DNA from 3 places in the Cellulosimicrobium sp. RS genome. Region 1 is predicted to be linked to each of the others. Evidence: predicted binding sites of a transcription regulator. Region 1 holds the regulator's gene; each other region holds the start of a gene.
What was found. The regulator LexA, encoded in region 1, represses DNA repair genes until DNA is damaged. The targets are predictions, from matches to a motif close to TCGAACANNTGTTCGA.
Positions count from the first base shown of each region.

Region 2: a site for LexA is predicted at 3,207-3,222, ahead of ruvA (Holliday junction branch migration protein RuvA). Genes of this name have one in related genera too.
Region 3: a site for LexA is predicted at 3,229-3,244, ahead of uvrA (excinuclease ABC subunit UvrA). Genes of this name have one in related genera too.

Region 1 is NZ_JBJXVU010000001.1:594,833-604,318, reverse strand. It holds gene ACI769_RS02725 (aldo/keto reductase) at 1-662, shown strand, start outside; gene nrdR (transcriptional regulator NrdR) at 745-1,275, opposite strand; gene ACI769_RS02715 (LysM peptidoglycan-binding domain-containing protein) at 1,645-2,019, opposite strand; gene lexA (transcriptional repressor LexA) at 2,356-3,090, shown strand; gene ACI769_RS02705 (L-lactate dehydrogenase) at 3,204-4,211, opposite strand; gene ACI769_RS02700 (ATP-dependent DNA helicase) at 4,241-6,334, opposite strand; gene hflX (GTPase HflX) at 6,524-8,080, opposite strand; gene ACI769_RS02690 (class I SAM-dependent methyltransferase) at 8,241-8,930, shown strand; gene dapF (diaminopimelate epimerase) at 8,939-9,486, opposite strand, start outside.
Region 2 is NZ_JBJXVU010000008.1:113,949-123,434, forward strand. It holds gene ACI769_RS13600 (NUDIX hydrolase) at 1-108, shown strand, start outside; gene ACI769_RS13605 (hypothetical protein) at 152-823, opposite strand; gene pdxT (pyridoxal 5'-phosphate synthase glutaminase subunit PdxT) at 907-1,569, shown strand; gene ACI769_RS13615 (YebC/PmpR family DNA-binding transcriptional regulator) at 1,576-2,337, shown strand; gene ruvC (crossover junction endodeoxyribonuclease RuvC) at 2,545-3,114, shown strand; gene ruvA (Holliday junction branch migration protein RuvA) at 3,313-3,948, shown strand; gene ruvB (Holliday junction branch migration DNA helicase RuvB) at 3,951-5,027, shown strand; gene yajC (preprotein translocase subunit YajC) at 5,216-5,674, shown strand; gene secD (protein translocase subunit SecD) at 5,756-7,753, shown strand; gene secF (protein translocase subunit SecF) at 7,753-8,871, shown strand; gene ACI769_RS13650 (adenine phosphoribosyltransferase) at 8,868-9,473, shown strand.
Region 3 is NZ_JBJXVU010000007.1:264,959-274,444, reverse strand. It holds gene ACI769_RS12960 (OsmC family protein) at 1-89, shown strand, start outside; gene uvrA (excinuclease ABC subunit UvrA) at 203-3,199, opposite strand; gene ACI769_RS12950 (MBL fold metallo-hydrolase) at 3,375-4,082, shown strand; gene ACI769_RS12945 (YciI family protein) at 4,190-4,489, shown strand; gene ACI769_RS12940 (TerC family protein) at 4,503-5,636, opposite strand; gene ACI769_RS12935 (TerC family protein) at 5,643-6,641, opposite strand; gene uvrB (excinuclease ABC subunit UvrB) at 6,919-9,027, opposite strand; gene ACI769_RS12925 (choice-of-anchor A family protein) at 9,269-9,486, shown strand, end outside.

The DNA of each region.
Region 1 (9,486 bases):
TCGACATCTTCTACTCGCACCGCTACGACCCCTCCACCCCGCTCGAGGAGACCATCGGTGCGCTGGCGACGGCGGTCCGGTCGGGGCGCGCCCGCTACGCCGGCATCTCGTCGTACTCGGCGCGGCGGACGCGCGAGGCCCTGCGGGTCGCGGCCGACGCCGGGGTCGAGCTCGTCGTCACCCAGGTCTCCTACTCCATGCTCAACCGGTGGATCGAGGCGCCCGACCCGCACGACGAGGCGGGGGCCACCGTGCTCGACGTCGCGGGCGACGAAGGGCTCGGCGTCGTCGCGTTCTCCCCGCTCGCCCAGGGCATGCTCACGGACCGCTACCTCCACGGGGTCCCGGACGGGTCGCGCGCAGCGCGCGGCGGGCCCCTGCGCCCGGCGTTCCTCTCGGAGGAGAACCTCGACCGCGTGCGCCACCTGGACGAGCTCGCACGCGCCCACGGACGGACGCTCGCGTCCACGGCGATCCGCTGGGCGCTGCGCGACCAGCGCGTCACGTCGGTCCTGCTCGGCGCGAGCTCGACGCGCCAGCTCGACGACAACCTCGCGGCCCTCGACGCCCCCGACCTCTCCCCGGAGGAGATCGCGGCCGTCGACGCCCTCCCCGTGGACACGGGCATCAACATCTGGGCGTCGCGGTCCAGCGACCTGTAGCGCCGCGGCCGCGCGCAGCCGTGTCCGGCTGTGCGGACCGAACCTCGGACCGAGCGCGAGGCGCGGGACCGTCGCGTGACTGTCAGGGCTGGGGTGCAGCCTCGCGGTCGGTCGCGACGTCGTCGGTGGCCTCGGCCGCCGCACGGCCCGCCGCCGCCTCGCGCTCCTCCCGGTCGACGCGCAGCGACGTGATGGCGCTCTCGAAGTCCTCGAGCGAGTCGAACGCCTGGTAGACGCTCGCGAAGCGCAGGTAGGCGACCTCGTCGAGCTCACGCAGCGGCCCGAGGATCGCGAGACCGATCTCGTAGGCGTCGAGCTCGGCGCTCCCGCTCGCGCGGATGGTCTCCTCGACGCGCTGCGCGAGGACGGCGAGGTCGTCCTCGTTCACCGGGCGCCCCTGGCAAGCCTTGCGGACGCCGTTGACGATCTTCTCGCGCGAGAAGGGCTCGGTCACGCCGGACCGCTTGACCACGGACAGGCTGGCGGTCTCGATCGTGGTGAAGCGGCGGTTGCACTCCGGGCACTGGCGTCGCCGGCGGATGGAGGCACCGTCGTCGGACGTGCGGGAGTCGACGACGCGGGAGTCCGCGTGACGGCAGAACGGGCAGTGCATGGCGGGCTCCTCCGCGGGTCGCGCCGACAGGTCGGCGCGACGAACGTATGTCGTCGCGGGCGCGCGGTGCAACACGCCGACGACGCGCCCGGCCCTGGGCAGCAGAACGGGGGCGGTCGAAGTCGACCGCCCCCGTCGGGACGCCCCCGTCCCCATCTCGCGCGCGACTCGCCTCGCGCGCGGCGACGTGCACAGGAGTCGCGGTGGTCCGCACACTCCTCGCCTCGTCCGCCCAGCCCCCCAGCCGGCGTGTGAGGTGACACTAACTTAGGCGGACCTAAGGCGCCGGCGCAACCCTCGGCCGCAACCTGTCGCGCGTCGGCGCCGTGTGCTGCGTCACAGGACCTGGACCGCCGCCCGCGCGTCGCGTCACCGCTCGGCGACCGGGAGCAGGATGGTCTGGCCGGCCTGCACGCCGGACGAGGACAGGCCGTTCAGCTCCACGAGCCCGCTGACCACCTCACGGAGGTCTTCCCCCGGGGTCGCGACGCCCTGGGCGAGCTCCCACAGCGTCTCCCCCGCGCTCACGACGTGGACGCGGACCTCGACCGGCTCCCCGGGCCCGCTCGCGACGGCCAGCCCGACCCGCGCCGCGAGGACGAGCACGACGGCCACGAGGAGCACGAGGACCGCACGGCCGCGTCGCGTGAGCCGCAGCGGAGCCTCCGGGCGGGCGCCTCGCTCCGCTGCGCCGCCCCGCCCGAGCGCGGACGGCGCTGCCGTCGCCATCGCCACCGTGTCCATGTCCCCTCCGTCCCGGCCCGCGAGCCCGATCGCCTTCCCCGGTCGATCGGACCCGCGCGCCCGTCTCATCTCCACGCCGACCCGTTGCGGTCGAACACCTGTACGTAGAACATCTGTACGAAGGTCTATCACGAACGGCCGACAGAGTCGAGACATGCTCGAACAGGTGTTTGATTCGTGTCGCATCCTCCCCTAGCCTGGGGTCAGGTCGGTTCGCCGGACATGTCCGCTCGGACCCGGAGGGGCGACCGAGGTCCCGGGGCACACGCCCCGGGGAGGGGAGGCCGCAGGCCCGGCTGGCGCCGGCGGCACGCGACGGACGAGGGCGGAGCGACCATGGCGGGACGAGGCACGGACAGGGCACGGGGGCTCGCCGAGGTGCGCGAGCTGCCGGACGGGTCGGCAGGGGGTGACGGGCTCACCCCGCGCCAGCGGCTCGTGCTCGAGACCATCCGCGCGTGCGTCGAGCAGCGCGGCTACCCGCCGAGCATGCGCGAGATCGGCGAGGCCGTCGGGCTCACGAGCCCGTCCTCCGTCAAGCACCAGCTCACCACGCTCGAGCGCAAGGGGTTCCTGCGGCGCGACCCGAACCGTCCGCGCGCCATCGAGGTGGTCCAGCCCGACGACGCCCGCCGCGCCACCCCGCTCGCGCCGGCCGGGACGGCCCCCGAGCCCGCGTACGACGAGGCCCACCCCGCGCCGTCGTACGTCCCCGTCGTCGGCCGCATCGCCGCCGGTGGCCCCATCCTCGCGGAGCAGGTCGTGGAGGACGTCTTCCCGCTGCCGCGCCAGCTCGTGGGCGAGGGAGAGCTCTTCCTCCTGCGCGTCCAGGGCGACTCAATGATCGACGCCGCGATCTGCGACGGCGACTGGGTCGTCGTGCGGCGCCAGCCGGTCGCGGAGAACGGCGAGATCGTGGCCGCCATGATCGACGGCGAGGCCACCGTGAAGAGCCTGCGGCGCGCCGACGGCCACGTGTGGCTCATGCCGCACAACGCCGCGTACGACCCGATCCCCGGCGACGACGCCCAGGTGCTGGGGCGCGTCGTCTCCGTCCTGCGCAGCCTCTGAACGGTCCCCGAGCGGCTCCGGGCGCCCCTCCGGGCAGGCTCGGGACACGACGAGAGCCGGGCGGTCCCTCGACCGCCCGGCTCTCGTCGTGCCGGGCCCGACGGGCCCGTGGCTCAGAGCCCGAAGCGTCGCGCGACCGCGCGCAGCGACTCCGCGGACGAGCGCAGGCCTGCGAGCTCGTCGTCCGCCAGCGGGACCTCGACGCGCTCCGTCGCGCCCCGGCGGTCGACGAGCGTCGGGAGCGACAGGCAGACGTCCTCGAGCCCGTAGATGCCGTCGAGGAGCGTCGACACGGGCAGCACCCGGTGCTCGTCGGCGAGCACCGCCTCGATGATCCGGGTGCCCGCGAGCCCGACCGCGTAGTTGGTCGCACCCTTGCCCTCGATGATCCGGTAGGCCGACTGCACGACCTCGCGCGCGATCTCGTCGCGCACGTCGCCCGTGAGCGGTCCCCGACCGCCGATGCCCTGCCACTCGAGCAGCGGCGCGCCGCCGATCGTCGCGGAGCTCCAGAGCGGGATCTCGCTGTCGCCGTGCTCCCCCGCGATGTACGCGTGCACGTTCTGCACCGCGACGCCGCAGTGCTGCGCCACGAGGAACCGCAGCCGCGAGGAGTCGAGCACGGTGCCGCTGCCGAAGAGCTGCGTCGGGGGCAGCCCCGAGAACTTGAGCGCCGCGTACGTGACGATGTCGACGGGGTTGGTCACCATGACGTAGACGGCGTCCGGGGCGACCTCCACGAGGCCCGGCAGGATCGTCCGCATGAGCCCGATCGTGCCCTCGGCGAGGTCGAGGCGCGTCTGGCCCGGCTTCTGCTTGGCGCCGGCCGTGACCACGACGACGTCGGCCCCCGCGCACACCGCGACGTCGTCGGACCCCTCGACGCGCGCCATGGGCATGAACTGGATGCCGTGCTGGAGGTCGAGGACCTCGGCCTCGACCTTCGCGCGGTTGACGTCGAGGAGCGCCACCGTGCGCGCCGCGCCGCGCATGAGCGCGGCGTAGGCCAGCGTCGAGCCGACGGCACCGGCGCCGACGATCGCGAGCTTCGTCGTCCGCGCTCCCCCTCCCGGACCGCCCGTGGTCGCGTCGCCGGTGCCCTGCGGTGACGTGCTCGTCATGTCGCCTCCGTGAAGTCGCTGGAAAGGGCTCAGCCTAGGGCGGCGAGGCGGCGGAGCGCAGCGGTGGCCACGTCGCGGTCGGTCGTCTGCCAGAACCCCGGCATGGACCGCGTGAGGAACGACCCGTAGCGCGCCGTCACGAGCCGCGGGTCCAGGACCGCGACGACCCCGCGGTCGGCCGTGGACCGCACGAGCCGCCCGGCACCCTGGGCGAGCAGGAGGGCCGCGTGCGTCGCGGAGACCTGCATGAACCCGTTGCCGCCCGCGGCCTCGACGGCCCGAGCCCGCGCCGACCTCACCGGGTCGTCCGGGCGCGGGAACGGGATGCGGTCGATGAGCACGAGCTGGCACGACGGCCCGGGCACGTCCACGCCCTGCCACAGCGACAGCGTGCCGAACAGGCACGTCGCCGGGTCCTCGGCGAACTCCCGCACGAGCGTCGGCAGCTGGTCGTCGCCCTGGCACAGGACCGGCACGTCCAGCCGCTCGCGCATCGCCTCGGCCGCGGCCACCGCGGCGCGCCGCGAGGAGAACAGACCGAGGGTCCGACCGCCGGCGGCCTCGACGAGCGCCGCGATCTCGTCGAGCTGGTGCTCGGTCGACGCCTCGCGGCCGGGCGTCGGCAGGCGCTTCGCGACGTAGAGGATGCCCTGGCGCGGGTAGTCGAACGGGCTCCCGACGTCGAGCCCGCGCCATCGCGGCGCGTCGCTGTCGCCCGCGTCCGCGGCTCCGCCCGTCGCCGCGGGACCGAGCCCGAAGGTGCGCGCGACGGCGTCGAAGCTCCCGCCGAGCGCGAGCGTCGCGGACGTGAAGACGCCGGTGCGCTCCGCCAGCAGGTGGGTGCGGATGAGGCCCGCCACACCGAGCGGGGCGGCGTGCAGGCGGCTCGCGCCGTCGCCGAAGCGGTCGCCGGACCAGCCGCCCTCCCCGGGCCGCGAGCACCACAGCACGTCGTGGCCCGTGGGGTCGGCCGCCATGCGCTCGGCGACCTCGAAGAGCTGCAGCATCGTCGACTGCGCCATCTTCAGGCCCGTGTCCGGCTGGGCCGGCTTGGTCACGCCCGTCTCGGGCTTGAGCGTGGAGAGCACCTCGCGCGCGGCGTCCCGCACCGCCGCGACGGCGGAGCGCGCGGCGTCGGGCAGGCCGTCGGGGAAGCGCTCGGCGGGCAGCGACCCGACGACCGTGCCGAACGCCGCGGACGCGGCGTCGAGCGCGTCCGTCGTGACCCCGCCGTGGCGGCGCGCGAGGCGCGCCGCGCTCTCGATCGCCGGGACCGACAGGTCCACCGTCGCGGCGGCCGTGACGCGGTCCGCGAGCTCGTGCGCCTCGTCGACGACCAGGACGTCGTGCTCGGGCAGCACCCCGGGCGACCCCATGGCCGCGATGCCGAGCATCGCGTGGTTCGTCACGACGACGTCGGCCTCGCGCGCCGCGGCGCGCGCCCTCTCGGGAAAGCACTCGGCGAGCAGCGGGCAGCGCTGGCCCAGGCACTCGAGCGCCGTGACGGAGACCTGCCGCCACGCCTTGTCGCTCACGCCGGGGACGAGGTCGTCCCGGTCGCCCGTGGGCGTCTCGTCGGCCCACTCCCGCAGACGCACGACCTGCTCGCCGAGGGCCGCCATGCTCGTCCCGCCGCGCGCGGCAGGGTGGTCGGCGGCGCCCGCCGCCTCGCCGGGGAGGTCGAAGAGCGTGGGCTCGTCCGCGGGGTAGCCGCCCGCGATCTTGTGCACGCACAGGTAGTTGTGCCAACCCTTGAGGAGCGCGATCGACGCGGGCCGCGGGAGGCGGTCCGCGACGGCGTCGGCCACGAGCGGGAGGTCCCGCGTGATGACCTGGCGCTGGAGGGCGAGGGTCGCCGTCGAGACGACGACACGCTCGTCGGTCGCGACCGCGTGGCGGACGGCCGGCACGAGGTACCCGAGCGACTTCCCCGTCCCGGTCCCGGCCTGGACCACGAGGTGCTCGGAGCCCTCGATGGCGTCCGTGACGGCACGCGCCATGGTCCGCTGGCCGTCGCGCCGCGCGCCGCCCAGGCGCGTGACCGCGAGGTCGAGGAGCTCCTCGACGGCGGGCACGTCACCGGCCGCCTGCCCGGGCGCCTCCGTGTCCGGACGGTCGGGCACGGGAGCGGTACGGGTGGAGGGGGGCACCTGCCGATTCTACGGTCGGGCACCCACGCGGCGGGGGCCCTGTGGACCGGCCCGGGACGCACGCGACCCCGCGCAGCCGTGGCCGCGCGGGGTCGTGCGTGGGGCCGACGCCGGGTCCAGCGGGCGGGCCCGCCGCGCCGCCGGGAGGCCCGGGGGGGCGGCTCAGCTCCCGGCGGAGGCGCCCACGAGCTCCGTCGCGAGGGCCTGGGCGACACGGCCGCGCAGGAGCGTGCCCTCGGGCGTGTGCTCCTCGTGGTCGATCTCGCCCTCGGTGTGCACGCGGTGCACGAGGTCGCCCCGGTGGTACGGCACGACGACGTCGATCTCGACGTCCGGGCGCGGGAGCTCGTGCGCGATGAGCTCGCGCAGGTGCTCGATCCCCTCGCCCGTGTGCGCCGACACGACGACCGTGCGGCGCTCGCGCAGCCGGATGCGCGCGATCGTCTCCGGGTCGGCGAGGTCCGCCTTGTTGAGCACGATCACCTCGGGCACGTCCTCCACGCCCGGGATGTCGGCCAGGACGTGGCGCACCGCCGCGATCTGGCCCTCCGGGTCGGGGTGCGACGCGTCCACCACGTGCAGCAGCAGGTCGGCGTCGCCGACCTCCTCGAGCGTCGAGCGGAACGCCTCGACGAGCTGGTGCGGCAGCGCGCGCACGAACCCGACGGTGTCGGCGAGCGTGTAGACCCGGCCGTCCTCGGTGCGCGTGCGGCGCACCGTGGGGTCGAGCGTCGCGAACAGCGCGTTCTCGACGAGCACGCCCGCGCCGGTGATGGCGTTGAGCAGGCTCGACTTGCCCGCGTTCGTGTAGCCCGCGATCGCGACGGACGGCACGGCGTGCCGCTTGCGCGACGCGCGCTTCGTCTCGCGCCCCGGGGCCATCGCCTGGATCTCGCGGCGCAGCTTGGCCATGCGGTTGCGGATGCGCCGGCGGTCCAGCTCGATCTTCGTCTCACCGGGACCGCGCGACCCCATGCCCGCGCCGGCGCCGCCGACCTGGCCACCGGCCTGGCGGGACATCGACTCGCCCCAGCCGCGCAGGCGCGGGAGGAGGTACTCGAGCTGGGCGAGCTCGACCTGGGCCTTGCCCTCCCGCGACTTGGCGTGCTGGGCGAAGATGTCGAGGATCAGGGCGGTCCGGTCGATGACCTTGACCTTGACGATGTCCTCGAGCGCGCGCCGCTGGGAGGGCGCGAGCTCGCCGTCGATCACGACCGTGTCCGCGCCGCTGGCGGCGACGACGTCGGCGAGCTGCGCGGCCTTGCCGGAGCCCAGGTACGTGCCCGGGTCGGGCTTCGCGCGGCGCTGGATCACGCCGTCGAGCACCTGCGAGCCCGCGGTCTCCGCGAGGGCGGCGAGCTCGCGCAGCGAGATCTCGGCCTCCTCGGCGGACGTGGGCGCGCCGTCCTCGCGCGGGTCGGAGCCGGGGCTCCAGAGCCCGACGAGCACGACCTTCTCGAGGCGCAGCTGCCGGTACTCGACCTCGGTGACGTCCTCGAGCTCGGTCGACAGGCCGACGACGCGGCGCAGCGCGCTGCGCTCCTCGAGCTCGAGCTGCTCGCCGTCGTGCTCCGTGTGGACCGTGCCGCCCTCGGCGCGTGCCGTCCCGGCCCGAGCGAGCACCCGCGCCACGACGTCGCTCGCGATGTCCCGCGTCGCGCCGGTCGGCTCGTCCTGAGCCGAGGTGGGGTTCGGAGTGTTCGCAGGGGTTGGGCTCATGTGCCGCCTTCCGTCGGTGGTGGGCGCTCGTGCGTCCCGGGTGTGACAACAAGCGTGGCACGCGAAATCGTCCCGAGGCCAGTGGTTAAGCCCACGACGGGCGGCCCGGACGCGCCGCGCCGCCTCCTGACGTGGGCGCGCCCGCGTAGGATCGGCCGACGTGACCGAGGACCAGGACCCCGCCGTCGACGCCGCGCCCGACGGCGCGGCGGACCACTACTTCACCGCCCGGCCCGCGTCCGCCGCCGAGCGCCGCACGATCTCCGTGCGGCTCGCGGGCCGCGACGTCGAGGTCGAGGTCGCCTCGGGCGTCTTCTCCCCCGGCCGCCTGGACCTCGGCACGCAGGTGCTCCTGCGCACCACCCCGCCGCTCGACGACGTCCTCGCGGCCCGGCCCGACGACGGCCCCGCCCATGTCCTCGACCTCGGCTGCGGCTGGGGCCCGGTCGCCCTGACGATGGCCCTGGAGGCGCCGGAGGCGACCGTGTGGGCCGTCGACGTCAACGAGCGCGCGCTCGACCTCGTGCGCCGCAACGCGCAGCGGCTCGGGCTGGACAACGTCCGTGCGGTCCTCCCGGACGACGTGCCCGACGACGTCGCGCTCGCCGCGCTGTGGTCGAACCCGCCGATCAGGGTCGGCAAGGACGTCCTGCACGGGATGCTCCTGCACTGGCTGCCCCGGCTCGCGCCGGGCGCGAGCGCGCACCTCGTGGTGCAGCGCAACCTGGGCTCGGACTCGCTCCAGCGCTGGCTCGCCGAGGCGCTGCCCCCGCTCCTGCCGGGCGCGGTCGTCGAGCGCGCCGCGAGCGCGAAGGGGTTCCGCGTCCTCGAGGTCGTCGCGCCCCGCTGAGCCGGCGGTCAGACCGGCGCGCGGTCGCCCTCGGACGCCGCCGCGACCGGCTCGGCGGGCGGGGCGGTCACGTGGCCGTCCGCGCCCTCGTGCGCGTCCTCCTCCGGCGGGACCGGCGTCCCCGGGACGAGCGCGGCGAGGTCGATCTCCCCCGCGTGGACGAGCACCGCGGGACCGGCGAGTTCGACGCGGCCGCCCGGGAGCGCCCGCACGCGCACCGTGCCGCCCGGGACGTCGACGAGGTAGGTGTCCGGCGCGTCGGGGCCGCCCCACACGCGGACCGCGAGCGCCGCCGCGCACGCGCCCGTGCCGCACGACGGCGTCTCCCCGACGCCGCGCTCGTGCACGCGCATGCGGACGTGCCCGACGACGGTGCCGTCGTCCGCGGTCGTCTCGCCGAGGGGCACCACGAGCTCGACGTTCGTCCCGTGGGACGGGTGCGGCTCGACGACGGGCGCCTCGGTGAGGTCGGCGCGCTCGAGCACGTCCTCGCGCGCGACGGCGAGGACGGTGTGGGGGTTGCCGAGGTCGACGCTGAGCGCCGGGCGCGGCACCT
Region 2 (9,486 bases), on a different contig from region 1:
CGCGGCGTCCAGATCGAGGTCTTCCCCGAGGGGCTGCCCGACCTCGTCGCACCGCTGCTGCGCGGGTGGGACGGCGTGACGCGGCACCTCGGTACCGGCCACGGCTGACGCTTCGCGGACTCGGGCCCGCCGCGGGAGGGCACCGTCCCGGTCACGGGCGGCGGGCGATCACCCGCCACACGATCCCGCCGACGAGCAGCCCCGCGCCCAGCAGCCCGCCGCCGATCGCGACGAACCACAGCACGATCGTGCCGCCGAGCGTCGCGAAGAACGTCCCGAAGCGCCAGCCCTCGGTGACGACGAACGTCGTGCCCGCGGGCGCCGCGCCCTGCGCGACGGTCACCGTGCACGTCCCGGACGCGGGCGGCGTGACCTCGGCCACCGTCGTCGCCTGGGAGGAGCCCAGGCCGGAGCTGCCGGACACCGACGGGGCGCTCACCGTGAGGTCGCCGTCGGCGCAGGTCACGGTCACGTCCTCGACGTCGAGGCCCGCGCCGTCCGAGGACCCCGCGCGGCCTACCGCCCAGATGCTGTACGGCTGGCCGCCCGTGACCTCGAGCTCCGCCTCGCCCGGCACGTCGCCCGACGCGAGCGCCGCCGACCCGGGCCGGCCCGCGCCGTCGATCACGCCGGTCGGCAGCGCCCGGACGAACGTCGTCACGCCGAGGACCCCGGCCACGAGCGCGAGCACGAGCACGACGGCGCCGACCACGATCATCGTCGTGGCGCCGCGCGTGCTGCGCGGGGGCCGCGGCGCCGCCCCGGGGTACGGCGCCGGACCGGGCGCGGGGTAGGGCTGGCCGGGGGCGGGCGGGTACGTCACGACGGCGAGGCTAGCAACCGTGGGCGCGGCCGGAGGCCCACCGCGGGACAAGCGGCGGAGCCGCCGACGTATCATTCCCCTTCGTGACGATCACGATCGGTGTCCTCGCCCTCCAGGGCGACGTGCGCGAGCACCGCGCCGCGCTCGAGGCCGCGGGCGCCCGCACGGTCGGCGTCCGCCGCCCCGAGGAGCTCGCCGCGGTCGACGGGCTCGTGCTCCCTGGCGGCGAGTCGACGACCATCGACAAGCTCCTGCGCATCTTCGAGCTCGACGAGCCGCTGCGCGCGCGCATCGCCGAGGGCCTGCCCGTCTACGGCTCGTGCGCCGGCATGATCCTGCTCGCCGACCGCATCCTGGGCGGCACCGCCGACCAGCGCACCATCGGCGGGCTCGACGTGACGGTCCGGCGCAACGCGTTCGGCCGGCAGGTCGACTCGTTCGAGACCGACCTCGCGTTCGCGGGTCTGGCGCCGGCGGACGACGGGCGCGACGGCGCACCGAGACCGGGCCAGGACGGGGACGCGGTGCACGCCGTGTTCATCCGGGCGCCCTGGGTCGAGGAGGCCGGGCCCGGGGTCGAGGTGCTCGCACGGATCCCCGAGCACGGCGCACCCGGCATCCCGGCGGCTGCCGCCGGTAGGATCGTCGCAGTCCAGCAGGGATCGCTGCTCGCCACCTCGTTCCACCCGGAGATCTCCGGGGACGCGCGCGTGCACGAGCTGTTCGTCAGAATCGCGAAGGGGTAGGAACGCATGTCAGGGCACTCCAAGTGGGCCACGACCAAGCACAAGAAGGCGGCCATCGACGCCAAGCGCGGCAAGCTCTTCGCGAAGCTCATCAAGAACATCGAGGTCGCGGCGCGCACGGGCGGCGGTGACCCCGCGGGCAACCCGACGCTGTTCGACGCCATCCAGAAGGCGAAGAAGTCGTCGGTCCCCAACGACAACATCGACCGCGCCGTCAAGCGCGGCTCGGGCACCGGCGCCGACGCCGTCGACTACCAGACGATCATGTACGAGGGCTACGGCCCCAACGGCATCGCCGTCCTGGTCGAGTGCCTCACCGACAACAAGAACCGCGCGGCCTCCGAGGTCCGCCTCGCGTTCAGCCGCAACGGCGGCAACCTCGCCGACCCGGGCTCCGTGTCCTACCTCTTCGCGCGCAAGGGCCTCGTCGTCGTGCCGAAGGCGGAGGGCGTGACCGAGGACGACGTCATGCTCGCCGCGCTCGAGGCGGGGGCCGAGGAGGTCACCGACTCCGGCGACGTCATCGAGGTGCTGTCCGAGGCGAGCGACCTCGTCGCCGTGCGCAGCGCGATCCAGGAGGCGGGGATCGAGTACGACTCCGCCGACTCGATCTGGCACCCGTCGATGGAGGTCGAGGTCGACGCCGAGGGCGCGCGCAAGATCCTGCGCCTCATCGACGCGCTCGAGGACAGCGACGACGTGCAGAACGTCTACGCCAACTTCGACGCGTCGGACGAGGTCATGGCGGAGCTCGAGAACGACGACTGACCCGGTTCAGGTCGCGTCCGGATGATCGGGTCGCGGCGCGGCCGGGAGGTCGGCGCGCGGTCTACCATCCGCGGCGCTCGTGCCTCGCGCCGCTCCCGCCAGGCCCGCCACGACCGCGCACCGACCTCCCGGCCCCACCGCTGGCTGGTCCGTCGCCGGACCGCGTGGCACGGCCGGTCCGTGCCGTTCACGTGAAAGGGTCGAGGGGTGCGCGTTCTCGGAGTGGATCCTGGGCTGACCCGGTGCGGTGTCGGGGTGGTGGACTCCGCGCGGGGGCGGCGGGCCGAGCTCGTCGCGGTCGGGGTGATTCGGACGGACCCGGAGCTGAGCGTGGACCTGCGGCTGCTGCGGATCGCGGAGCGGCTGGACGCGTGGTTCGACGAGCACGTGCCCGACGTCGTGGCGGTCGAGCGCGTGTTCGCGCAGCACAACGTCGGGACGGTCATGGGCACCGCGCAGGCCGCGGGCATCGCGATGGTCGGGGCGGCGAAGCGGGGTGTCCCCGTCGCGCTGCACACGCCGTCGGAGGTCAAGGCCGCGGTCACGGGGAGCGGACGCGCCGGCAAGGAGCAGGTCCAGCGCATGGTCGCGGGGATCCTCGGCCTCGCGGAGCCGCCGAAGCCCGCGGACGCGGCCGACGCGCTCGCGCTCGCGATCTGCCACCTCTGGCGCCCCGCGGGCGCCCTGCAGGGCGGCGAGCGGCACGAGCTCACGGCCGCGCAGCGCGCGTGGGCGGCCGCCGAGCACGCGGCGAAGGGACGGCGCGCGCCGCGCTAGCGGCGCCGGTTCCGCCGGTCGTGCCGGTGGGGGTGCCGGCGGTCCGTGTCGGTCGGTCGGCGGGTGGGCGGCCCTTGCTAGAGTGACCGCGGTCGTACGGGTGTTCGACGCGCCCCTCGGCGCGCGGCCCGACGGCGGTCCTCGGGGCCGGCGGACCATCGGACCAGGTCGGTGCTGCCGGCCGGGAGAGGAGCCTGCGTGATCGCGTCCCTGAGCGGTGTCGTGGCGAGCGTCCAGCTCGACCGCGCCGTGCTCGAGGTCGGAGGAGTGGGCTACCTCGTCCACGCCACGCCCGCCACGCTCGCCGGCCTGCGCGTGGGGGAGACGGCGCGCCTCGCGACGAGCCTCGTCGTGCGCGAGGACTCGTTCACGCTCTACGGCTTCGCCGACGACGACGAGCGCGCCGTCTTCGAGACCGTCCAGACCGTGAGCGGCGTCGGTCCGCGCCTCGCGCTCGCGATGCTCGCCGTGCACACGCCCGACGGCCTGCGCCGTGCGGTCGCGGGCGCGGACATCGCCGCGCTCGTGCGCGTCCCGGGCATCGGCAACAAGGGTGCGCAGCGGATCGCGCTCGAGCTCGGCGACAAGCTCGGCCCGCCCACGGGCGCCGACGCCCCCGAGGCGGGATCGACCGCCTCGGCGTCGGCGCCGCGTCCGGAGGACCGGCGCGACCAGGTGGTCGAGGCGCTCGTCGGGCTCGGCTGGAACCTCAAGGCCGCGGACGACGCGGTGTCCACCGTGCTCGCCGAGGCGGGCGTCGACGTCGTCGAGGCACCCGACGTGGCGGGCGCGCTGCGTGCCGCGCTGCGGGTGCTCGGCGGGCCGAGGAGCTGACGATGGCGACCTTCGACCAGGTGGGACTCGACGACCTCGGCGGGGACGGCACGTTCTCGTCCGAGCGCATCGTCGCGGCGGGTGCGGACGACCTCGAACGCGCGGCCGAGGCCGCGCTCCGGCCACGCCGGCTGGAGGAGTTCGTCGGCCAGACCGTCGTGCGCGACCAGCTCTCGCTCGTGCTCCAGGCCGCGCTCGCGCGGGGGAGCGCGCCCGACCACGTGCTCCTGTCGGGTCCGCCCGGGCTCGGCAAGACGACGCTCGCCATGATCATCGCCGCGGAGCTCGGCACGTCGCTGCGCGTGACGTCGGGGCCCGCGATCCAGCACGCCGGCGACCTCGCGGCGGTGCTGTCCTCGCTCGAGGAGGGCGAGGTCCTGTTCATCGATGAGATCCACCGGCTCGCGCGACCGGCCGAGGAGCTCCTCTACATGGCGATGGAGGACTTCCGCGTCGACGTCGTCGTGGGCAAGGGGGCCGGGGCGAGCGCCATCCCGCTCTCGCTGCCGCCGTTCACGGCGGTCGGCGCGACGACGCGCGCCGGGCTCCTGCCCGCGCCGCTGCGCGACCGGTTCGGCTTCACCGGGCACCTGGACTTCTACTCGGGCGACGAGCTCGAGCGCGTGCTGACGCGCTCGGCCGGCCTGCTGGGCGTCGCGCTCGACCCCCAGGCCGCCCGCGAGATCGCGGGGCGCTCGCGCGGGACGCCCCGCATCGCGAACCGCCTGCTGCGGCGCGTGCGCGACTGGGCGCAGGTGCGCGGCGACGGGACCATGGACCTCGCGGCCGCGCGCGCGGCCCTCGAGGTCTACGAGGTGGACCCGATCGGCCTCGACCGGCTCGACCGCGCGGTGCTCACCGCGCTGTGCACCCGCTTCAACGGCGGTCCCGTGGGCTTGACGACGCTCGCGGTGACGGTGGGCGAGGAGGCGGAGACGGTCGAGACCGTGGCCGAGCCGTACCTCGTGCGCGAGGGGCTGATCGGGCGGACGCCGCGGGGCCGCGTCGCGACCCCGGCCGCCTGGGCACACCTCGGGCTCACCCCGCCGCGCGAGGGCGGCACGCTCTTCGACGCCTGAGGCGACGCCGGCGGTCACGGGCTCGCGAGGACGCTCCGTGACGGCGGTCACAGGCGCTCCGCGGGTGGTCCTAGAATGGTCGGACCCGGGCGGGCGGAACTCCGCGGCGAGACGGCTCGTTGGTGAACCGTGCGCGCACGCCTAGACTGCGCGCAGATCCCGCACAGAACAGGACACGAGACTCCGTCATGGATATCAGCTTCATCCTCATCCTCGCCCTCGCGGCGGGTGCGATGTTCCTCATGACCAGCCGCACCCGCAAGCAGCAGCGCGAGGCCCAGAACTTCCGGGCGACCCTCGCCCCCGGGCAGGAGGTGATGACGGGCTCGGGCATGTTCGGCACGGTCGTCGACGTCGACGACGAGGCCGACGTCATCACCATCGAGTCGACGCCGGGCAACCAGTCCCGGTGGCTGCGCGCCGCGATCGCCAAGCTCGTCGAGCCCCCGGTCGAGGAGACCGAGGAGACGACGGCGGACGACGCGTCCGAGGACGCGGCCGAGTACGGCACCGCCGGTGCCGACGCCGGGACCACCACGAAGGGCGACGTCGACGACCTCGTCGTGCCCGACGACCTCTCCGGTCTGACCGACGACCGGTCGGAGAAGGACCGCGGACGCCGGGACGACGGCACCGACATCAAGTGACCCTATGCCGGTCGCTGCCGCGACCGGCCTGACGCGGTGGGCCGCGAGGCCCACCGCACACGCACGAGAAGAGACGGACAGTTGGCCACCAGCAGCACACGAGCGAGGCCCGTACGGACCCTCGTCGCCCTGGGAATCCTCATCGTCGTCCTCTTCGGGTCCCTCTTCGCGGGCACGAAGCTCGACCCGAAGACCGAGGACAACCCGGGCGGGGCGAGCCTCACCCCGGGCCTCGCGCTCGATCTCGAGGGTGGCACGCAGATCATCCTGGAGCCCGTCACCACCGACGGCTCGCAGCCGACGGCCGAGGACATCAACCAGGCGATCAACGTCATCCGCCAGCGCATCGACGCGCAGGGTGTCTCCGAGGCCGAGATCACAAGCCAGGGCCGCAACAACATCGTCGTCGGCATCCCGGGGCAGCCGTCCCAGGAGACCATCGACCTCGTCAGCACCTCGGCCCAGATGCGCTTCCGCCCCGTGCTCTCCGTGGGCATGCCGACGGCGACGCCCGCCGACGAGTCCACCGACCCGGCTGCGGGCGACGACGCCGCGGCCGAGGACGCCCCGGACGCGACGGAGTCCGCGGACGCGGCCACCGACGGCGCGACGGACCCCGCGGCCGAGGACGGCACGGACCCGGCGGCCGACGCAGCGACGGACGCCCCGGCGGACGACGCCACGACGGACCCGGCGCCGGAGACGACCCGCCCGGAGAACCCGAGCGACCTCGCGCAGATCACGCCGGAACTGCAGGCGCAGTTCGACGCGCTCGACTGCACGCTCCCCGAGAACCTCGTGGGCGGCGACAGCGGCCCGACCGACAGCGCGTTCGTCTCGTGCGCCGACGACGGCACGGCCAAGTACATCCTCGGCCCGGTCGAGATCGAGGGCACCGACATCTCGAACGCGAGCTCCGGCCTGCGCGTCGGGCAGAACGGCGTCGTCACCAACGAGTGGGTCGTCAACATCGAGTTCGACTCCGAGGGCACCAAGGCCTTCCGTGACGTCACGACGCGTCTCACGACGCTCCCGTCGCCGCAGAACCAGTTCGCGATGGTCCTCGACGGCCTCGTCATCTCGGCACCCGTCTCGCAGGTCGCGATCCCCGACGGCAAGGCCGAGATCTCGGGCAGCTTCACGCGCGACAGCGCGGCGACGCTCGCGAACCAGCTCAACTTCGGCTCGCTGCCCCTGACGTTCGAGGTGCAGAGCCAGGAGCAGATCTCCGCGACGCTCGGCTCCGAGCAGCTCGAGAAGGGTCTGCTCGCGGGCGCGATCGGCCTGCTGCTGGTCGTCATCTACTCGCTCTTCCAGTACCGCGTGCTCGGCCTGGTCACCGTCGCGTCGCTCGGCATCGCGGCCGTCGTGACGTTCGGCGTGATCTCGGTGCTCTCGTGGACGATCGGGTACCGCCTGTCGCTCGCCGGCGTCGCGGGGCTCATCGTCGCGATCGGTATCACCGCGGACTCGTTCATCGTGTACTTCGAGCGCATCCGCGACGAGCTGCGCGACGGCCGGACGCTGAACTCCGCGGTGGAGAAGGGCTGGCAGCGCGCCCGCCGCACGATCCTCGCCTCGGACGCGGTGAACTTCGTCGCCGCGGTGGTCCTGTACTACCTGGCGGTCGGCGGCGTGCGCGGCTTCGCGTTCACGCTGGGCCTGACCACCCTGGTCGACCTGATCGTGGTGTTCCTCTTCACGCACCCGCTCATGCAGCTCCTCGCCCGGACCAAGTTCTTCGCGAACGGCCACCCGGCGTCGGGCCTCGACCCGCGGCGCCTCGGGGTGCGCGGCACGCGGTACGCAGGTCGCGGCCGCGTCGTCGGGGCGACCTCGACGGCACCCGCGGACGGCGGCGACGTCGTCGAGGACGCGCCGGTGCAGGACGCCCCGGCGCGCGAGCGCACGGCGCCCGTCCGGGAGACGGTCGGTGCCGGCGTCGGCCGGTCCGACGGCCCGCGCATGACCATCGCCGAGCGCCGTGCCGCCGAGCGGCGGGCCGCCGCCTCCGCGGACGGCGACGAGGGGTCCCCGGCCGCTGACGCGGCGGGCGACGAGAACGAGGAGAAGCACTGATGGCCAGCGGTTTCGCCCAGTGGGGCAACGACCTGTACACGGGCCGCCGGTCCTACGCCATCGTCGCCAAGCGGCGCGCCTACTTCGTGGTGGCGCTCGTCCTGGTCGTCCTGTCCCTCGGCATCATCGGGGTCCGGATCGCCGGTGACGGGCTCAACCTCGGCATCGAGTTCCGCGGCGGGTCGGAGTTCACCGTCTCGGGCGTCTCGGACACCTCGCAGCAGCCGGCGCTCGACGCCGTCGCGGCGGTCGCCCCCGAGGAGGTGCCGCGCGTCACCTCGGTGGGCTCCAGCACCGTGCGGGTGCAGACGGCGGAGCTCAGCAACGCGCAGGTCGAGCAGGTCGCCGTCGAGCTCGCGAGCGCGTACGACGTGTCCGAGGGGGAGGTGACGAGCTCGTACATCGGCCCCACCTGGGGCAAGGACGTCTCCCAGAAGGCGATCGTCGGCCTCGTCGTCTTCCTGCTCCTCGTGAGCCTGGTCATGACGATCTACTTCCGGAACTGGCGCATGGCGCTCGCCGCGGTCATCGCGCTGTTCCACGACCTCATCGTCACGGTGGGCATCTACGCGGCGATCGGCTGGGAGATCACGCCGGCGACGGTGATCGGCCTCCTGACGATCCTCGCGTACTCGATCTACGACACCGTCGTGGTCTTCGACAAGGTCCGCGAGAACACCGCGGGCGTCCTCGACCAGACGCGCAGCACCTACGCCGAGCGGGCCAACCTCGCGATCAACCAGACGCTCGTGCGCTCGATCAACACGTCCGTCGTCGCGCTGCTCCCCGTCGCGGGCATCCTCTTCATCGGGGCGTTCCTGCTGGGCGCGGGCACGCTGCGCGACATCGCGCTCGCGCTCTTCGTCGGCATGGCCGTCGGCGCGTACTCGTCGGTGTACCTCGCGACGCCGCTCGAGGTCGCGCTGCGCGAGCGCGAGAAGCCGATCCAGGAGCACACGGCCAAGGTCCTCGCGCTGCGCGCGGAGCGGGCCGAGGTCGCGGGCGACGAGGAGGACGCCGCGCTCGCGGCGGCCGGCGTCGGGGCGGGGCACCGCCAGCTCCAGCCGGGCGCGCACCAGGGCAACAAGGCGCAGCCGCGCCGCCGTCGTCCCCGATGACGGCACCCGGTCACGTGCCGGCCGGCGAGGCGGGCGGCCTGCGCGCCGTCCACCTCGCCGGGCTCGGCCCGGAGCGCGCCTCGCGCGTGCTCGAGCTCGTCCGTGCCGTCCCGGACTACCCGGGACCAGGGATCGTCTTCCGGGACATCACCGGCCTGCTGGCGGACGGCGACGCCTTCGGCCACGTGGTCGAGGCGCTCGGCGACGTCGCGCGCGCCGCGGGCGGGGTCGACCTCGTCGCGGGCATGGAGGCGCGGGGCTTCCTCATCGGGGCGCCGCTCGCGACGCACCTCGGCGTCGGGTTCGTGCCGCTGCGCAAGGCGGGCAAGCTCCCGCCGCCCACGGACACCGTCACGTACGACCTCGAGTACGGCACCGCGACCATCGAGCTCCGGTCGGGAACACTGCCCCCGGGTGCGCGTGTTCTCGTGGTGGACGACGTGCTCGCGACCGGGGGCACGGCGGCCGCGGGCGCCGAGCTCGTCGAGCGCGGGGGAGGCGTCGTGGTGGGCCTGGCGTTCCTCCTCGAGCTCGAGGGTCTGGGCGGCCGTGAGCGGCTCGCGGGCCGCGAGGTGGCCACGCTGGTCCACGTCGAGTCGTAGGATTGCCACTCCG
Region 3 (9,486 bases), on a different contig from region 1:
AGCGCGCGCACGACCACTGCTTCATCGCGCGCTCGGTGAACTTCCGCGTGCTCGTCGAGCCGGCGCCCGCCCGGCGCGCCGCCGCCTGACGCCGGGCACGGCGAGCGCGCGGCCCCGACGCGGCGAGCACCGAGCACGCCGCGCGGGTGCGGGCCCGCGCAGGTACGGGCCTGTTCGAGCCCGCACCCGCGCCGCACCGTCGTTACGCCGCGGACGCCTTGCGGCGCCCCGTCTTCGGCTTCTCGTCGGTCGCCCGACGCGCCGCCGCGGACCGGCCCTTCGTCGACTTGCCGGCCTTCGCCGCAGGCGCCGACGCCCCGGAGGACGCCGACGGCGCGGGCCCGACGGGCACGGGGTCGTGCCCCTCGAGGATCTCCGCGAGGAAGCGCCCGGTGTGGCTCGCCTCCACGCGCGCGACCTGCTCGGGCGTCCCCTGCGCGACGACCTTGCCGCCGCCGGAGCCGCCCTCGGGGCCCATGTCGACGACCCAGTCCGCGCTCTTGATGACGTCGAGGTTGTGCTCGATGACGAGGACGCTGTTGCCCTTGTCGACCAGCGACTGGAGCACGCCGAGCAGCTTGCGGATGTCCTCGAAGTGCAGGCCCGTCGTCGGCTCGTCGAGCACGTAGATCGTGCGGCCCGTCGAGCGCTTCTGCAGCTCGCTCGCGAGCTTGACGCGCTGCGCCTCGCCGCCCGAGAGCGTCGGGGCCGGCTGCCCGAGCCGGACGTAGCCCAGGCCGACCTCGACGAGCGTCTTGAGGTGCCGCGAGATCGCGGGCACGGCCGCGAAGAACTCGGACGCCTCCTCGATCGGCATGTCGAGCACGTCCGCGACGGTCTTGCCCTTGAAGTGCACCTCGAGCGTCTCGCGGTTGTAGCGCGCGCCGTGGCACACCTCGCACGGCACGTAGACGTCCGGGAGGAAGTTCATCTCGATCTTCAGCGTGCCGTCGCCAGAGCACGCCTCGCAGCGGCCGCCCTTGACGTTGAACGAGAACCGGCCCGGCGTGTACCCGCGCACCTTGGCCTCGGTCGTCTCCGCGAACAGCTTGCGCACGTGGTCCCACACGCCGGTGTACGTCGCGGGGTTCGACCGCGGCGTGCGCCCGATCGGGCCCTGGTCCACGTGCACGACCTTGTCGAGGTGCTCGAGGCCGGTGACGCGCGTGTGGCGGCCCGCGACCTGCCGGGCCCCGTTGAGCTCGTTGGCGAGCACGGTGTAGAGGATCGAGTTCACGAGCGTGGACTTGCCGGAGCCGGAGACGCCCGTCACCGCGGTGAACGTGCCGAGCGGGAAGCTCACGTCGATGCCCGTGAGGTTGTGCTCGCGCGCACCGACCACCTTGATCTGACGGCCCGGGTCCGTCGGGCGCCGCTGCGCCGGGAGCGGGATGCTGCGCCGCCCCGACAGGTACGCGCCCGTGACGGACTCCGGCGCCTCGAGCAGGCCCGCGTAGTCGCCCGAGTGCACGACGCGCCCCCCGTGCTCCCCCGCCCCCGGGCCGATGTCGACGACCCAGTCCGCGGTGCGGATGGTGTCCTCGTCGTGCTCGACGACGATGAGCGTGTTCCCGAGGTCGCGCAGGCGCGTGAGCGTCTCGATGAGCCGGCGGTTGTCGCGCTGGTGCAGGCCGATGCTCGGCTCGTCCAGCACGTAGAGCACGCCGACCAGGCCCGATCCGATCTGCGTCGCGAGCCGGATGCGCTGCGCCTCGCCGCCGGAGAGCGTCGCGGCCGGTCGCTCGAGCGAGAGGTAGTCGAGGCCGACGTCGAGCAGGAACCCGAGGCGCGCGTCGATCTCCTTGAGGACCTCGGTCGCGATGGCGCGCTCGCGCGCTCCCAGCTCGAGCGACCCGAGGAACGCCGCGGCCTCGCGCAGGGGCAGGCGGCACACGTCCCAGATGGACCTGCCGCCGACCTTGACCGCGAGCACCTCCGGCTTGAGCCGGGCCCCCTGGCACACGGGGCACGGGACCTCGCGCATGAAGGCCTCGTACTTCTCCTTCGACCAGTCCGACTCGGTCTCGGTGTGCCGGCGCTCGAGGAAGGTGATGACGCCCTCGAACCCGGTCGAGTACTGCCGCTCACGGCCCCAGCGGTTCTTGTACCGCACGTGCACCTGGTGGTTCTGGCCGTGGAGCACGGCCTTCTTCGCCCGCTCGGGGAGCGCGCGCCACGGCGTGTCCATGGAGAAGCCCAGGTCGTCCGCGAGCGCCGTGAGGACGCGCTCGAAGTACTCCGACGAGATCTGCGCCCACGGCGCGACCGCGCCCTCGCGCAGAGACTTCTCGTCGTCCGGCACCACGAGGTCCGGGTCCACCTCGAGACGGAACCCGATGCCCGTGCACTCCGGGCACGCGCCGTACGGCGCGTTGAAGGAGAACGTGCGCGGCTCGATCTCGTCGAGCGCGAGCTCGTGGTCGTTCGGGCACGCGCGCTTCTCCGAGAAACGGCGCTCCCGGGCCGGGTCGTCCGCGTCCGCGTCGACGAGCTCGACGACGACGAGCCCGCCCGCGAGCCCGAGGGCCGTCTCGACGGAGTCGGTGAGCCGGCGCTGGACGCCCTCGCGCGCGACGAGGCGGTCGACGACCACCTCGATGTCGTGCTTGAGCTTCTTCTCGAGCGCCGGGACGTCCGTGAGGGTGCGCACCTCGCCGTCGACGCGGGCACGGGCGAAGCCCTTGGTCTGGAGCTCCTTGAAGAGCTCGGAGTACTCGCCCTTGCGGCCGCGCACGACCGGGGCGAGGACCTGGTAGCGCGTGCCCTCGGGGAGCTCGAGGAGGCGGTCGACGATCTGCTGCGGGGTCTGCGCGGTGACGCGCTCGCCGCACACCGGGCAGTGCTGCGTCCCGGCGCGCGAGAACAGCAGGCGCAGGTAGTCGTAGACCTCGGTGATGGTGCCGACGGTCGAGCGCGGGTTGCGGTTCGTGGACTTCTGGTCGATCGAGACCGCGGGCGACAGGCCCTCGATGAAGTCGACGTCCGGCTTGTCCATCTGGCCGAGGAACTGGCGCGCGTACGCGGACAGCGACTCGACGTACCGGCGCTGCCCCTCCGCGAAGATGGTGTCGAAGGCGAGCGACGACTTGCCCGAGCCGGAGAGCCCCGTGAAGACGATGAGCTTGTCGCGCGGGAGGTCGAGGTCGACGTTGCGCAGGTTGTGCTCGCGGGCACCGGAGATGACGAGGCGATTGCTCACCGCAGCATCGTACGGCCGACCACCCACACTCGCACAGGTGTTCGACGTCACCTTCGCACGGCACCCGACGAACGCACACGAGCGCCCCACGTCCGGGCTCTCCGCCGTGACCCGGGTCACCGCGGCCCGGGGTCGCGGCGCACTGCCCGCCGCGAGCGGACGGCACACTGGGCGCATGACGTACACCGGACAGGTCGCCGTGGGCGGCCCGCACGACCTGCGACGCCTCGACGAGGTCGAGATCCGCAAGCTCGCCGTCGGGCCGCTCGCGAACGGCGTCTACCTCCTCACGTGCCGGCGCACCGGTGCCCAGCTCCTCGTCGACGCCGCCGACGCGCCCGACGACGTGCTCGACCTCGTGCGGGCGGGCTCGCCGTCGGGACGGCTGGACGGCGTCGTCACGACGCACCGGCACGCCGACCATCTCCGGGCGCTCGCGCCGGTCGTCGCCGCGACGGGCGCGTCGTCGGCTGCCGGCGAGCCCGACGCGGACGCGGTCGCCGCGGCGTCCGGCGTGGCCGTCGCCCGCCGCGTGCGGCACGGGGACGTGCTGCGGGTGGGCGCGATCGACCTCGAGGTCGTGGCGCTGCGCGGGCACACGCCGGGCTCCGTCGCGCTCGCCTACCGCGAGCCGGACGACGTCGCCGAGCCCGAGGCCGTGCCTGGCCGGGTGCACCTGTTCACCGGGGACTCGCTCTTCCCCGGCGGGGTCGGGAACACCGACCGCGACCCGGCGCGGTTCGCGAGCCTGCTGTCCGACGTCGTCGGGCGGGTCTTCGACCGGTTCGACGACGCCACGTGGGTCTACCCCGGTCACGGCGCCGACACGACGCTCGGTGCCGAGCGGCCGCACCTCGCCGAGTGGCGCGAGCGGGGCTGGTAGCGCGGGTCAGGTAGCGGCCGGCCGGTAGCGGGCGGCAAGGAGCACGGGGCGCAGCCGAGGCGCGGACCGGACCGCACGCCGTCGGGACGGCCTGGTTCACTGGCTCCATGCCGATCCACGCCGTCACCTACGTCTACGCCGACCGCAGCGCCGAGCTCGACGCCCTGCGACCCGAGCACCGCGCGTTCCTCGCCGCCCTCCACACCCGGGGCACGCTCCTCGCGTCCGGTCCGCTTCCGGCCCACGAGGGCGCGCCCGCCGGAGCGCTGCTCGTCCTCGACGGGGAGACGCCCGACGCCGTCGCCGCGGTCCTCGACGAGGACCCCTTCGCGCGCGCCGGGCTGGTCGCACAGCGCGCGGTCCGCCCGTGGTCGCCGGTGATCGGCGACTGGGCGGACCGCGTCTGAGCCGGGCCGCGCGCTAGCGCGCGGCACCCCCACGGGGGACCCCGCCGCCCTGCGGCGGGGTCCCCCCCGCGGCGGGCGCCTCGTCGGTCACGGTCTCCGTGGCGTCCTCCGTGACGTCCTCCGTGGACGACGCCGCGGTCCCGGGCTGCTCGCCGTCCGCCGGCTCGCTCCGTGCGTGCAGCGCGCGGGTGCGCAGCAGGCTCGCGACGGTCGTGACCGCGAGCGCCCCGACGATCACCACGAGCGAGAGCCAGATGGGGACCGTCGGCACCGCCTCGAGGTGCTCGCCGCCGTTGATGAACGGCAGCGTGTTCTCGTGCAGGGCCTCGAGGATGAGCTTGACGCCGATGAACCCGAGGATGACGGCCAGGCCGATCGGCAGGTAGACCAGCCGCTCGAGCAGACCGCCCAGCAGGAAGTAGAGCTGGCGCAGCCCCATGAGGGCGAAGACGTTCGTCGTGAAGACGATGAACGGGTCCTGCGTGAGCCCGAAGATGGCCGGGATCGAGTCGAACGCGAACAGCAGGTCGGTGCTGCCGATCGCGAGGAACACGACGACGAGCGGCGTGAAGACCCGCTTGCCGTCCTCGACCGTGCGCAGCCGGCCGCCGTCGTACCGGGTGCCGAGCGGCAGGACCCGGCGCAGCGCCCGGACGGCGCGGTTCTCGTGGTACTCCTCGGGCTCGTCGCCGCCCGCCACGAGCTTGATCGCCGTGTACACGAGGAACGCGCCGAACAGGTAGAACACCCAGACGAACTGCGAGATGATCGCCGCGCCCGCCAGGATGAACGCTCCCCGCAGGACGAGCGCGACGATGATCCCGACCATGAGGACGCGCTGCTGCTGCTCCCGCGGGACCGCGAAGCGCGCCATGATGATCACGAACACGAACAGGTTGTCCACCGAGAGGCTGTACTCGGTGAGCCACCCGGCGTAGAACTCCCCGGCCGGTGCCGCGCCCCCCACCGCTCCGACGACCGCCCCGAAGACGAGCGCGAGCGCGACGTAGAACCCGACCCACAGCGCGCTCTCGCGCATGGACGGGACGTGCGGCCGGCGCCCGACGACGAACAGGTCGACGAGGAGCAGGACGGCGAGCGCCGACAGCGACGCCCACTCGAACCAGACGGGAAGTTCGTGAACCATCGGTGGTCAGCCCTCCGAGATCTCGGCCTCGCGTCGACGGTCGGCGCGGTCCTTGGCGAGGCTCGCGACCGTGGTGATCGTGAGCACGACGACGATGAACCCGAGGGACAGGGCGGTCGGGATCTCCGGGATGACGGTGATGTGCTCACCGCCGTTGATGAACGGCACCTCGTTCTTGTGCAGCGCGTGGATGAGCAGCTTCACGCCGATGAAGCCGAGGATCGCGGCGAGGCCGTAGGCGAGGTAGACGAGGCGGTCCAGCAGGCCGTCGATGAGGAAGTAGAGCTGGCGCAGGCCGAGCAGCGAGAACGCGTTGGCCGCGAACACGAGGTACGTCTCCTGCGTGAGGCCGAAGATCGCGGGGATCGAGTCGACGGCGAACAGCAGGTCGGCGCTGCCGATCGCGATCATGACGATGAGCATCGGGGTGATGAAGCGCTTCCCGTCGATCTTGGTCGTCATCTTGTCCTCGACGTACGTCTCCGTCGTCGGGAACAGGCGGCGGGTCAGCTTGAGCGCGCCGTTCTCGTGGAACTCCTCGTCGTGACCGGAGCCCGCCTTCACCTGCGTCCACGCGGTGTACAGCAGGAACGCGCCGAAGACGTAGAAGATCCAGCTGAAGTTCTCGATGAGCGCGGCGCCCAGGAGGATGAAGATCGTCCGCAGGACGAGCGCGATCGTGATGCCGATCAGCAGGACCTTCTGCTGGTACAGCCGCGGGACGCGGAAGCTCGTCATGATGAGCACGAAGACGAAGAGGTTGTCGACCGACAGGCTCTTCTCGGTGATGTAGCCGGCGAAGTACTCGCCGCCGTACGTCGACCCCCAGACGGCCCAGACGATGCCGCCGAACAGCACCGCGACGGCGACGTAGCCCGCGGACCACCAGCTGGCCTCGCGCAGGCTCGGGGCGTGCGGCGTGCGCACGTGGCCGACGTAGTCGACGGCGAGCATCGCGAGGATCACGCCGATGGTGACGAGCCAGGCCCAGACGGGGACGTCCATGCAGAAACCTCCGGTACGTAGCACTGAGTACCGAAGGTCTCTTCCGCCACGCACCGCCATGCGCGCGCGTCCGAGACGCGGGCTGGTGGTTGCGGGACCGGTGACACCGGGCCGACGACTGCGCCGACCGTGATGACGACATCACCGCGGAGGAATACTCCCCTTCAACGAGGAGCCAGCATAGGCCATCGCTCCTGCTCGTGTGACAACACCACGCCACCGTGGACTGTTCCGCGGGCACGCCCGCGGCGACGCCCGGCCGGTCCCCCAGGACCGGTCAGGCCGTCGCGGCGTGCATCTGGCGCAGCTCCTTCTTGAGCCCCGAGATCTCGTCGCGCAGCCGGGCCGCGAGCTCGAACTGGAGCTCGCCCGCGGCCGCGTGCATCTGGTCGCTCAGCTCCTGGATGAGCTCCGCGAGGTCGCTCGCCGCCGCGCCCGCGAGCCGGTTCCCCGACGACGCACCCTCCTTCGGGCCGCCCGGCACCGGGGCCTTGCCCTTCGCGCCCTTGCCCGGCTGGCGGTAGCCACCGGCCAGGAGCTCGGCGGTGTCCACGTCCTCGCGCGCGAGCATGTCGGTCACGTCGGAGATGCGCTTGCGCAGCGGCGTCGGGTCGACGCCGTGCTCGGTGTTGTACGCGATCTGCTTCTCGCGGCGACGCTCGGTCTCCTCGATCGCCGCGGCCATCGCCGGCGTGATCCGGTCCGCGTACATGTGCACCTGGCCGGACACGTTGCGGGCCGCGCGCCCGATCGTCTGGATGAGCGACTTGGGCGAGCGCAGGAAGCCCTCCTTGTCGGCGTCGAGGATCGCGACGAGCGAGACCTCGGGCAGGTCGAGGCCCTCGCGCAGCAGGTTGATGCCGACGAGGACGTCGTACTCGCCGAGGCGCAGCTCGCGCAGCAGCTCGACGCGGCGCAGCGTGTCGACCTCCGAGTGGAGGTAGCGGACCCGCACGTCCTTCTCGAGCAGGTAGTCCGTGAGGTCCTCGGCCATCTTCTTGGTGAGCGTCGTGACCAGCACGCGCTCGTCGCGGTCGACCCGCTCTCGGATCTCGTGCAGGAGATCGTCGATCTGGCCGGTGGTCGGCTTGACGATCACCTCGGGGTCCACGAGACCCGTCGGGCGGATGATCTGCTCGACCACGCCGTCCGCCATCGAGAGCTCGTAGTCGCCCGGCGTGGCCGACAGGTACACGGTCTGGCCGATGCGCTCGACGAACTCCTCCCACCGCAACGGGCGGTTGTCCATCGCGCTCGGCAGGCGGAACCCGTGGTCCACCAGGCTGCGCTTGCGCGACATGTCGCCCTCGAACATCGCGCCGATCTGCGGCACGGTCACGTGCGACTCGTCGATGACGAGGAGGAAGTCCTCCGGGAAGTAGTCGAGCAGGGTGTTCGGGGGCGACCCCGCCTCGCGGCCGTCGATGTGCCGGGAGTAGTTCTCGATCCCGGAGCACGTGCCGATCTGGCGCATCATCTCGATGTCGTAGGTGGTGCGCATGCGCAGGCGCTGCGCCTCGAGCAGCTTGTTCTGCCGCTCGAGCTCGTCGAGCCGCTCCGTGAGCTCGGCCTCGATCGAGGAGATCGCGCGCTCCATGCGCTCCGGCCCGGCGACGTAGTGCGTCGCGGGGAACACGTGGATGCTCGGCTCGGAGCGGATGACCTCGCCCGTGAGGGGGTGCAGCGTCTGGATGCTCTCGATCTCGTCGCCGAAGAACTCGATGCGAACCGCGAGCTCCTCGTAGACCGGGATGATCTCGACCGTGTCGCCGCGCACGCGGAACGTGCCGCGCGTGAACGCCATGTCGTTGCGGGTGTACTGCATCGTGACGAACTGCCGCAGGAGGTCGTCGCGCTCCACCTGCATCCCGACGTCGAGGCGCACCATCCGGTCGACGTACTCCTGCGGGGTGCCGAGGCCGTAGATGCACGAGACGGACGCCACGACGACGACGTCCCGGCGCGTGAGCAGCGAGCTCGTCGCGGAGTGGCGCAGCCGCTCCACCTCGTCGTTGATGGACGAGTCCTTCTCGATGTAGGTGTCCGTCTGCGCGATGTACGCCTCGGGCTGGTAGTAGTCGTAGTACGAGACGAAGTACTCGACCGCGTTGTTCGGCAGCAGCTCGCGGAACTCCGTGGCGAGCTGCGCGGCGAGCGTCTTGTTGGGGGCCATGACGAGGGTCGGGCGCTGCAGCTCCTCGATCAGCCAGGCCGTCGTGGCGGACTTCCCCGTACCGGTGGCACCGAGCAGCACGACGTCCTTCTCGCCCGCGCGGACGCGTTGCGAGAGGTCCGCGATGGCCGTGGGCTGGTCGCCCGACGGCTGGTACTCGGAGATGACCTCGAACGGAGCGGTGGCGCGCTGGAGATCGGTCACGGGACGCATGTGTCCACGGTACGTCCAGCCACCCACATCGTTCGCGGGAGCGCCTCGCCGGGCCGCTCACCCCATACACCCGACTTCACCCGCGCGCAATTTGGAAGGCGTGGTGCCGAACCCCTAGTGTTCCCTCGACCTGCCCGCTCCCCGACGCCCGTGGAGCTCCGGCGACCGGCCGGCCACGGGCGTGGAGGCCCGCGCGCAGCTCTCGTCAGCACGGCCAACGACCCCTCGACCTGGAGCCCTCATGCGCCTGCACCCCGCGCGCCCCCGCGGAATTCCCCTGATCGCCCTCACCACCCTGGCCCTGTCGGTCGGCTTCGTCGCGCCCGCGAGCGCGACGCCCGCCGTCGGCGCCGACGACGTCTGCTCCGCGGACGCCACGACCCGTCCCGTCGGCGTCTACGAGCTCACCGCGGTGGAGGACGCGGGCGTCGGCATCTGGGCGGGCGGCGGGCTCACCGT